DNA from 2 places in the Arthrobacter sp. CDRTa11 genome. Region 1 is predicted to be linked to the other one. Evidence: riboswitches for the same ligand, from Rfam matches in the RefSeq annotation. Region 1 holds a riboswitch; the other holds the start of a gene.
The links. A riboswitch is a leader RNA that binds a small molecule or an ion and turns the genes downstream of it on or off. The one in region 1 is predicted to bind thiamine pyrophosphate.

Region 1 (4,501 bases):
CTCCTGGCTCTTTTCCCGCATTCCGGCAGCAATCTCGGCCTCCGACTGCGGGGTGTCCCGGGAGCCACCGGAAGCATAATCACTGCTGCCGTATTCATCCCGAATGTCCTGGCTGATCCTCATGGAACAAAACTTGGGACCGCACATGGAGCAGAAGTGTGCCGTTTTGGCCGGTTCCGCGGGCAGCGTTTCGTCATGGAAAGCCTCGGCCGTGACAGGGTCCAGCGACAGCGCAAACTGATCACGCCAACGGAACTCGAACCTGGCTTTGGACAGGGCATCGTCCCGTTCATGGGCGCCCGGGTGTCCTTTGGCGAGGTCGGCTGCGTGGGCCGCGATCTTGTAGGTGATCACGCCGGTCTTGACGTCGTCCTTGTTGGGCAGGCCCAGGTGCTCCTTGGGCGTGACGTAGCAGAGCATCGCCGTTCCGTAGCGGGCAATTTCCGTGGCGCCGATGGCTGAGGTGATGTGGTCATAGCCAGGGGCAACGTCAGTGACCAAGGGGCCAAGGGTATAGAACGGTGCGCCCTTGCAGAGTTCCTGCTGGCGTTCCACATTCTCGCGGACCAGGTGGAACGGCACATGGCCGGGGCCTTCCACCATCACCTGCACGTCGAACTCCCAGGCCCGCTGGGTCAGCTCCGCCAGGGTGTCCAGTTCGGCAAACTGCGCCGCGTCGTTGGCGTCCGCCGTCGCTCCCGGCCGCAGGCCGTCGCCAAGGGAGAACGCGACGTCGTACTTCGCGAAAATCTCACAGAGCTCGTCAAAGTGGGTGTAGAGGAAGTTCTCCTGATGGTGTGCCAGGCACCAGCCCGCCATAATGGCACCGCCGCGGGACACGATCCCGGTTACGCGGTTGGCGGTCAGGGGAACGTACCGCAGCAGAACCCCGGCGTGGATGGTCATGTAGTCCACCCCCTGTTCGCACTGCTCGATGACGGTGTCGCGGAAGATCTCCCAGGTCAGTGCATTCGCTTCACCGTTGACCTTTTCCAGCGCCTGGTAGATGGGCACCGTGCCGATCGGGACCGGAGAGTTGCGGATGATCCATTCGCGGGTGGTGTGGATGTCATCCCCGGTGGACAGGTCCATTACGGTGTCGGCCCCCCACTGGGTGGCCCACTGCAGCTTGTCCACCTCCTCAGCGATGGAACTGGTGACGGCCGAGTTGCCGATGTTGGCGTTGATCTTCACCAGGAAGGCCTTGCCGATGATCATCGGCTCGGACTCCGGATGGTTGATGTTGTTGGGGATAATCGCGCGTCCGGCCGCGACCTCGCTGCGCACCAGCTCCACATCGCAGTTCTCGCGGAGGGCGATGAACCGCATCTCTGGAGTGATGGTGCCCTGTTTTGCGTAATGCATCTGGGTCACCGTCCGGCCGGCGACGGCGCGGCGGGGCTCGGGCTGCGCTCCCTTCCACTCCGCCGAAGCTGCTCCGCGGCGCACGGCGGAACGGCCGTCGTCGAGCAGGTTCCGCTCCCGGCCGCTGTACGGCTCGGTGTCGCCCCGTTCGTTGATCCATGGAGAGCGGAACGGCGCCAGCCCAACCACCGGATCGCTGCCCGGGCCGGCGGTCCGGTAGATCCTGAACGGGCTGTTCGCCTGGCCGTTCGGAGAGGGCTCCAGGGCAATCTCCGTCACGGGAACCTGGATTCCCGAGGCCTCGTCCTTGATGAAAGCCAGCGAATGCGACTTCAGCGACTGTGTGTCAGCGTGCCGGGATTGGTCTCCCTTTTCAGTGCCGGCAGTTTCATTTTGGGCAGGGGGCAGCAGTTTTTCTTGCGTATTCACGAGAATACTCACTTCCTTCGCCGGCATTACCCGGACAGGTTCAACGGTCGCAGGCTGCGTTAGCCCGATCTCAGCCCTTGCAAGGGCACCCGTGTGGTCAAGATGAAGCTACCACAGCCTGCGCGGGAGGACGTTGTCACATGCCCGGTGCTAGCCTGACGGCGTGACTGACTCGAATGAGGCACCCCGGATCAGACCTGCGGAGCCAGCCGATCTGGGTTGCTTGCCACAGCTGGAAGCCGCAGCGGACGCACAGCTTCAGGACGCGCTGGGCGGAGTTCTGCTCCCGGCGCCGCAGCCAACCCCGGCCCTAGGTTCGCTCTTTGTCCTGGTATCGGGACGTCCGCCTGCTGGATTCGCCCGGGTCGATGTGGTGGACGGCCTGGCTCATCTCGAGCAGCTTTCGGTCCACCCGGCAGCTGGCAGGCGGGGCCTCGGCAGGGCATTGGTTGAAGCCGCCGCAGATGAAGCACGGCGCCGGGGGTTCAAAGCGATGACGCTGTGTACCTTCGCTGACGTCCCCTTTAATGCCCCGTTCTACGCCAGGTGCGGCTTCGTGGAATTCCCGGCTTCAGGGCCCGGCCTTGCCGCTCTGCGGGCCCACGAAAAGCGACTCGGGCTTGATGCCCTGGCTCCGCGGCTCACGATGAGGAGGGAACTCTAGGCCATGGCCGGAGTCATTAAATTCAGTGGAACCGTTCTCACGGGACCGGGCCAGGAACGCCGCGGATTGTGGTCGGTGGATGGCAGGCTGACCTTCCACCGTCCCCAGAGGGCTCCGGACAGGGTCCTCTCAGGCTGGGTGCTGCCAGGTTTTGTGGACGCGCACTGCCATATCGGCCTGGGCGGGGGCGGTGCCGTGGCGGACGAAGTTGCCGAAGAACAGGCCCGCACCGACAGCGACGCCGGGACACTCCTGGTCAGGGATGCCGGCGCCGTCAGTGATACCCGCTGGCTGCAGGGCAAGCCAGGCATGCCCAGGATCCTCCGGGCAGGCCGCCACATTGCACGGACAGGCCGCTACCTGCGGAACTTCGCCGTCGAAGTGGAGCCCGGCGGGCTTGTTGAGGCGGTCCGCAAGCAGGCACGTGCCGGCGATGGCTGGGTCAAGCTGGTGGCGGACTGGATCGACCGTGGTGCGGGTGACCTGGCGGCGTCGTTCCCTCCCGCCGTCGTCAGGGATGCCGTTGAGGCAGCCCACGACGAGGGCGCCCGGGTGACAGCGCACTGCTTCGCAGAAGAGACCCTGGACCACATGCTGGATGCAGGGATCGACTGTGTTGAGCACGCCACCGGGCTGCTGCCACGGCACCTCCCCAGGTTCGTAGAACAGGGCGTCCCCATCGTGCCCACACTCATCAACATCGCCACCTTCCCGGGGATCGCTGACCAGGCTGAAGCAAGGTTTCCGCGGTATGCCGCCCATATGCGGGCACTCTGGGAGCGAAGGGCAGAGCGGGTGCTTGAGGCTTTTGAGGCCGGGGTCCGGATTTATGCGGGCACCGATGCCGGAAGCGTCATCAGGCACGGGCGGATCGCGGACGAGATCCTGGCGCTCCATGAAGCCGGACTTCCCATGGCTTCCGCCCTCGACGCCGCCTGCTGGAGTGCCCGGAGCTGGCTGGGGGCGGACGGCATCTCCGAGGGCGCGCCTGCGGACGTTGTGCTCTGCCAAGAGGATCCGCGGACGGTGCCGGAAACTGTTGCCAGGCTCCAGAACGTGGTGCTGGGCGGGCATCTCATCCGCTGAACTTATCCTCTGACAAAAGCTGGCTTTCGCTGGGAATAAATTGAAGCTTCAAGTAATTGAGATAAGTAAGAGGCCACGACCCGCGATGGCCATTGACCCGGGAGTGTTCAATGACTTCAGAAGCCGCCAGCCAGGATCTTCTTCCTGCCAGCCTCACCATGGGCACGGTGATGCTCAAAGTGGGAGATATGAAGCTCATGACCGATTACTACCAGCGTGCCCTCGGGCTTGAGGTGGTGGCCGAACAGGACGGCGGGCTTTACCTGGGCCGGCTCGGCAAGCCGCTGGTGCACCTCGCCCCCGCGCCAGGCTTGAATCTTCCAGGCAGGGGAGAGGCCGGCCTGTTCCACACAGCGCTGCTCTTTGATGACCAGCCTTCGCTCGCTGCCACCGTGGCCACCGTGGCGCAGTATGACCCCCGGTCCTTCACGGGCAGCGCCGACCACCTGGTCAGTGAGGCCTTCTACTTCAATGACCCCGAGGGCAACGGCATCGAGCTCTACTGGGACCGCCCGCGTGAACGCTGGTCCTGGAACGGCAAGGACGTGGTGATGGACAGCCTCGCCCTGCCGCCGCAGCGGTACCTGCAGGAGCACCTGACCCAGAAGTCAGTGGACAGCCAGCTGGGCGCTGCGGCGGGTGTGGGCCATGTCCACCTCCAAGTGGGGGACGTACAGACGGCCCACGCCTTCTACGTTGGCACCCTCGGATTTGAAAAGACCGCAGGCTGGCATGGCCAGGCGCTGTTTGTCTCCGCCGGCCGCTACCACCATCACATGGCCATGAACGTGTGGAACAGCCGTGGCGCCGGTCCCCGGCGGGACACGCTGGGCCTGGGCGAAGTGCTGATCGAAGTTCCCTCAGGTGACGACGTCGGCGCTCTCGCCGACCGCCTGAAGGTTGCCGGAGTCGCCGCCCACCACACCGGCGCGGAGCTGCGCTTTGAGGACCCATGGC
Region 2 (4,501 bases), 340 kb from region 1:
GTGTCTCAAGATCGCGTAGGGGCGGGCTTGTTGAATTCAAAATCAAACGAAATCAACGACCGGGCATCCATATCTACTTCTTCAGTCTAGCCGTACGGAACCCGAATGCTGGCCTTGGCCCCCATCGTGGCGTTCACACCACGCGCAAAGCGGGGATGCTGGGAGGCTTGGCGGTAAAGGTTTTAGCCCACCAGTTCGAAGTGGACTTCCCTGCTGGCTATGTCTGAGGAGATCAGCCGGACCCTGACTTTTGTGCCCGATTCGAGGTCGCCGCCGCACCGCGCCGTCACTGCGGGTTCGGCGATCTGGATGATTCCGGAGGCGCCGTTCCCATTCTTTCCGTTGCCGTTGCGGCCGTTACCGTTACCGTTTCCGGCGGAGTCGTTGCCGTTGCGGTCGTTGCCGTTGCGGGGCTTGGACCCGGAGATCACAATGGCATCGAATTCCTGGCCCACGTGGTTGACCAGCAGGGCGGCCTCCACCGTGTCCAACGCCATGCGCTCCATCCGCGACGCCAGCTGGTCGGACCCGGCCATGATGACCGGCAGTGACGGCAGTGCCTCCCGGGCCCAGTCCGGCACAGGCCTGCCGTTGCTCAGGGCTTCGCAGATCACCAGGACAAAGCGGTCGATCAGCCGGCGCAGGGGAGCAGTAGTGTGGGCATACGCCGCTCCGATGGCGGCCTGCCTGGCGTCTTCGGGGACGCTGCCGTCGAACGCCGTGTAACTCGCGCCGCGGAAGAGCATGCCCGCAGAGTGCAGGATTGCGAGCTGCCGCGGATCGGTGGGGTCCAGGGTACGGAGGAATTCGCCGTACGTGATTTCTCCGTCCCAGGGCCTTCCCAGCGCTTCCGTCTGGAGTTTGAAATGGTTCAGGGAGCGCTCATCCGGGGCCGCCATGGTGCGCAGGATGCCCACTTTCCCTTCCAGCATCAGAGCGGCGGCGGCCATTCCTGTCATGAGTGAAATCTGGGCGTTCCAATCCTCCACGGGAAGCTGCGGCGCCGCGGCAATCCGGTAGCCGCCGTCGGGCAACTGCACGATTTCCTGCTCGGGCATGTTCAGGCTGGCTCCGCCGCGCATGCGCTCCAACTCAACCCGCTTGAGCCCCACCTCCTTGAGGAGCTGCAGGACGGGGGAGGCCGTTCCGGCGTCGATCTCCGCCTGGGCGCCCTTGTAACTGAGTTTGGCGCGGCTGCGCATCCGGGCCCGGCGCAAACCCACCGAAACGACATTGGCTGCGTGATCAAGCTCGAAGTCCCATACGAAGGCGGCACACAGCTGGCCCGCGAGGAGGCTGCCGGCCTGTTCGCTGATGATCTCCGGGTGCAGCGGAATCCGCCCGTCCGGGGCATAGAACGTCTGCCCCCGGCGGCGGGTCTCGGCATCCAGGGGGCCGCCCGGGATCACAAAGGCAGGAACGTCAGCGATCGCGTACAGGACCCGGTAGCCATCACCGGCGCGCTCGATGAACAGTGCCTGGTCAAGGTCCGTGGACGACTCCGGATCAACGGTCAGGAACTCCACGTCGGTCAGGTCAACTGCCGGCAGCTCCAGTGCAGCCACGGCCGCCTCCGCGTCCCGCACTGCTTCCTCGGGGTAGGGACCAGGCAGTTCCAGCTCGGTCCGCAGCGCGCTCAGGGCCTCCGCGAGGGCGTTTGTCAGCTCGTGGACGTTGGGAGCCAGGCGATGATGTGACACGAAATTCAGGTTAGCCCGATTTTGGCCTTGAGTGCACGCAACAGGCCCTCAACGGGTGGTGACGGCGCGGACGATGCGCCGATAAAGGCCCAGGCAGGGCTCAAACGGGGCTCAGGACACCCCTGCATCCAAGGCGCGAACCAGGGCACCCGCAGCCTCAGCCGGGTCCGGGGCATCGGTGATGGCGCGGACCACCACCACCCTGCTGGCGCCGGCCTGGACAACCTGTTCAACATTGCCAAGGTCAATGCCGCCAATGGCGAACCAGGGCACCGGCCGGGCACCAGGGACGGAGCCGGCGTCGCTGACGGCACGCGCTGCGTAAGACACAAGGTCAAGGCCGACGGCGGCCCTGCCGGGTTTGGTGGGAGTGGCCCAGACGGGTCCTACGCAGAAATAATCCAGCCCCGCCGCAAAGGGGGCTTCGGTGCCTGCCTGCTGGACTGCCGTCTCTTTGCCTGTGCCCGCGGCGGCGGCGCCAGCGCTGATGGCGGCGTCAATCTGCCCGGTGCTGTGGGTGGACAGTCCGATGACCCGGTCCCCGAGGAGCAGGCGCGCTGATGCCAGCGGGAGGTCCTTCTGCCCGATGTGGAAAACGGGGGCTTCGGACAGCAGGGCGACGTCCGCACGGTCGTTGACTGCCCAGAGCCGGCCGTGGCGGCGGGCCGCCGCCTTCAGCACCTCCAGGAGTTCCAGTTCCTCCGCCGCCTCGATGGACTTGTCTCGAAGCTGGATGATGTCAACGCCGCCGGAAAACGCCGCATCCACAAAATCGGCGAAATCGCCCTTGTCCCGGCGTGCGTCCGTGCACAGGTACAGCCGCGCGCTGCTGAAGCCGCCGGCGGTGTCTGCGGCGGGTGCGGTGCCTGGTGCGCTGGAAATTGCCGTGCTGTTGGAGGCAGTGCTGTTGGAAAGGGCGGTATTCATGGAAACCAGCGTAGTTCCTCTAAACTGGCCTGGTACTGCGGGAGCCCGCGGCAGCTGTCATAAAGCGCCGGGCTGAGAGGGCGTCAGAGCCGACCGCTTGACCTGATCCGGCTAGTACCGGCGTAGGGAAGGAAACCATGATCCCCCCATCCCGAACTGCCCGGGGTCCTGCACCCGCTGCACCGCCTGCTGTGCTGCGTGCAGATGTTGCAGTGATCGGTGGCGGAGTCATAGGCCACGGCATCGCGTGGGAAGCGAGGCGCTCCGGCCGGTCCGTGGTGGTCATCGACGACGCCCCCGGATCGGGGGCCAGCTGGGCGGCTGCCGGCATGCTGGCGCCGGTGAGCGAACTGCATTACCAGGAGGAGGACCTCCTGGAGCTGATGCTTGAATCGTCAGCCCTGTGGCCCGCCTTTGCGGCGGATCTCGCCCGGTTGGCGGCCCTGGACCCGGGCTATATGCCGACGCCGACCATCGCCGTCGGCGCGGATGCGGCGGACCGCCGGGCACTGATGGACCTCCGAACGGTCCAGCAGGCCAGCGGACTGCACGTGGAACCCCTCACCGTCCGGGAGGCGAGGACCCGGGAGGCCTTCCTCAGCCCGGCCATTTCCTGCGCACTGGACATCCCCGCCGACCACCAGGTTGATCCACGGAAGCTCCTGGCGTGCCTGCGGCTAGTCCTGGCTGCACACCGGCCAGGTTCCGGAACCGCCGTCGAAGGGGCGGGCGAAGGGTTCGCGGTTGCCCAAAAGGCCACATCGCTCCTCTGGAAGGACGGGAACGTCAGCGGAGTGCTGCTGGCGGATGGCGGCACGGTGCTGGCCGGCGAAACCGTAGTGGCGAACGGGCTGCAGGCTGGATCCCTGTCAAACCTGCCCCAGGGCCTGCGCCTGCCCCTCCGGCCGGTGTATGGCGACATCCTCAGGCTTGCCGTCCCCCCACATGTCCGGCCGCTGGTGACGTCCACCATCCGCGGGCTGGTCCGGGGCGTGCCCGTGTACATCGTCCCGCGGCAGGATGGCACAGTGGTGATCGGGGCAACCCAGCGCGAGGATTCCCTGTCCGATGCCGGCGATGGCGCTGTCTCCGCCGGCGGCGTCTACCAGTTGCTGCGTGACGCCCAGGTCCTGGTGCCGGCGGTGGCCGAGCTGGAACTTGTGGAAATGACAGCCAGGGCCCGCCCCGCGACACCGGACAATGCTCCGCTGCTGGGCCGGGTCAACGTACCGGGACGCCCAGAACACATCGGTGGGCTGATCATCGCCACCGGTTTCTTCCGGCATGGAGTACTCCTAGCCCCCGCCGCTGCCGTGATCTGCCGGGACCTGATGGACGGCACATCGGATCCGCGCTGGCTGCCCTTCAGCCCGGCCAGGTTTTCCGCGCCCGTTTCCGTTGCCGCGCAGGTTCACGCGAATGACGCGATCGGCCCAGAAGCTGCCATCGACCAAGAAAAGGAATCAGTATGAACATCACCCTCAACGGCTTGCAGCACGCCGTGTCCGACGGCGCATCCATCACCACCCTTGTCAGCCAAATCACCGGCCGGCCGCTGGCGGCCGACGGCCAGGCGACGGACGGTAAGAAGCTCGGCGTGGCCGTGGCGCACAATTCAGAAGTAGTACCCCGAAGCCAGTGGTACGTCACGGCGCTCGCCGACGGTGATGACGTGGAACTGGTCACAGCAGTCCAGGGAGGCTGACACCATGACAGAAACCAGCAGCATCAGCACGCTGAACCACCAACCAGGGCGCGCGGACAGACTGATCATTGACGGCGTCGCGCTGGGATCCCGCCTCATCATGGGAACCGGCGGCGCGCCCAGCCTGGACGGGCTGGGCGCTGCCCTGCTTGCGTCCGGGACCGAGCTG

Region 2: linked by a shared signal. The riboswitch ahead of thiO (glycine oxidase ThiO) and the one ahead of thiC (phosphomethylpyrimidine synthase ThiC) in region 1 are both predicted to bind thiamine pyrophosphate.

Annotation. Positions count from the first base shown of each region.
Region 1 is NZ_CP044532.1:3,259,812-3,264,312, reverse strand. Features, by position in the region: gene thiC (phosphomethylpyrimidine synthase ThiC) at 1-1,794, opposite strand, end outside; TPP riboswitch at 1,790-1,897, opposite strand; gene F8G81_RS14715 (GNAT family N-acetyltransferase) at 1,958-2,458, shown strand; gene F8G81_RS14710 (amidohydrolase family protein) at 2,462-3,544, shown strand; gene F8G81_RS14705 (VOC family protein) at 3,655-4,501, shown strand, end outside.
Region 2 is NZ_CP044532.1:3,603,600-3,608,100, reverse strand. Features, by position in the region: gene F8G81_RS16225 (RNB domain-containing ribonuclease) at 183-1,700, opposite strand; gene F8G81_RS16220 (thiamine phosphate synthase) at 1,812-2,627, opposite strand; TPP riboswitch at 2,655-2,773, shown strand; gene thiO (glycine oxidase ThiO) at 2,765-4,099, shown strand; gene thiS (sulfur carrier protein ThiS) at 4,096-4,332, shown strand; gene F8G81_RS16205 (thiazole synthase) at 4,337-4,501, shown strand, end outside.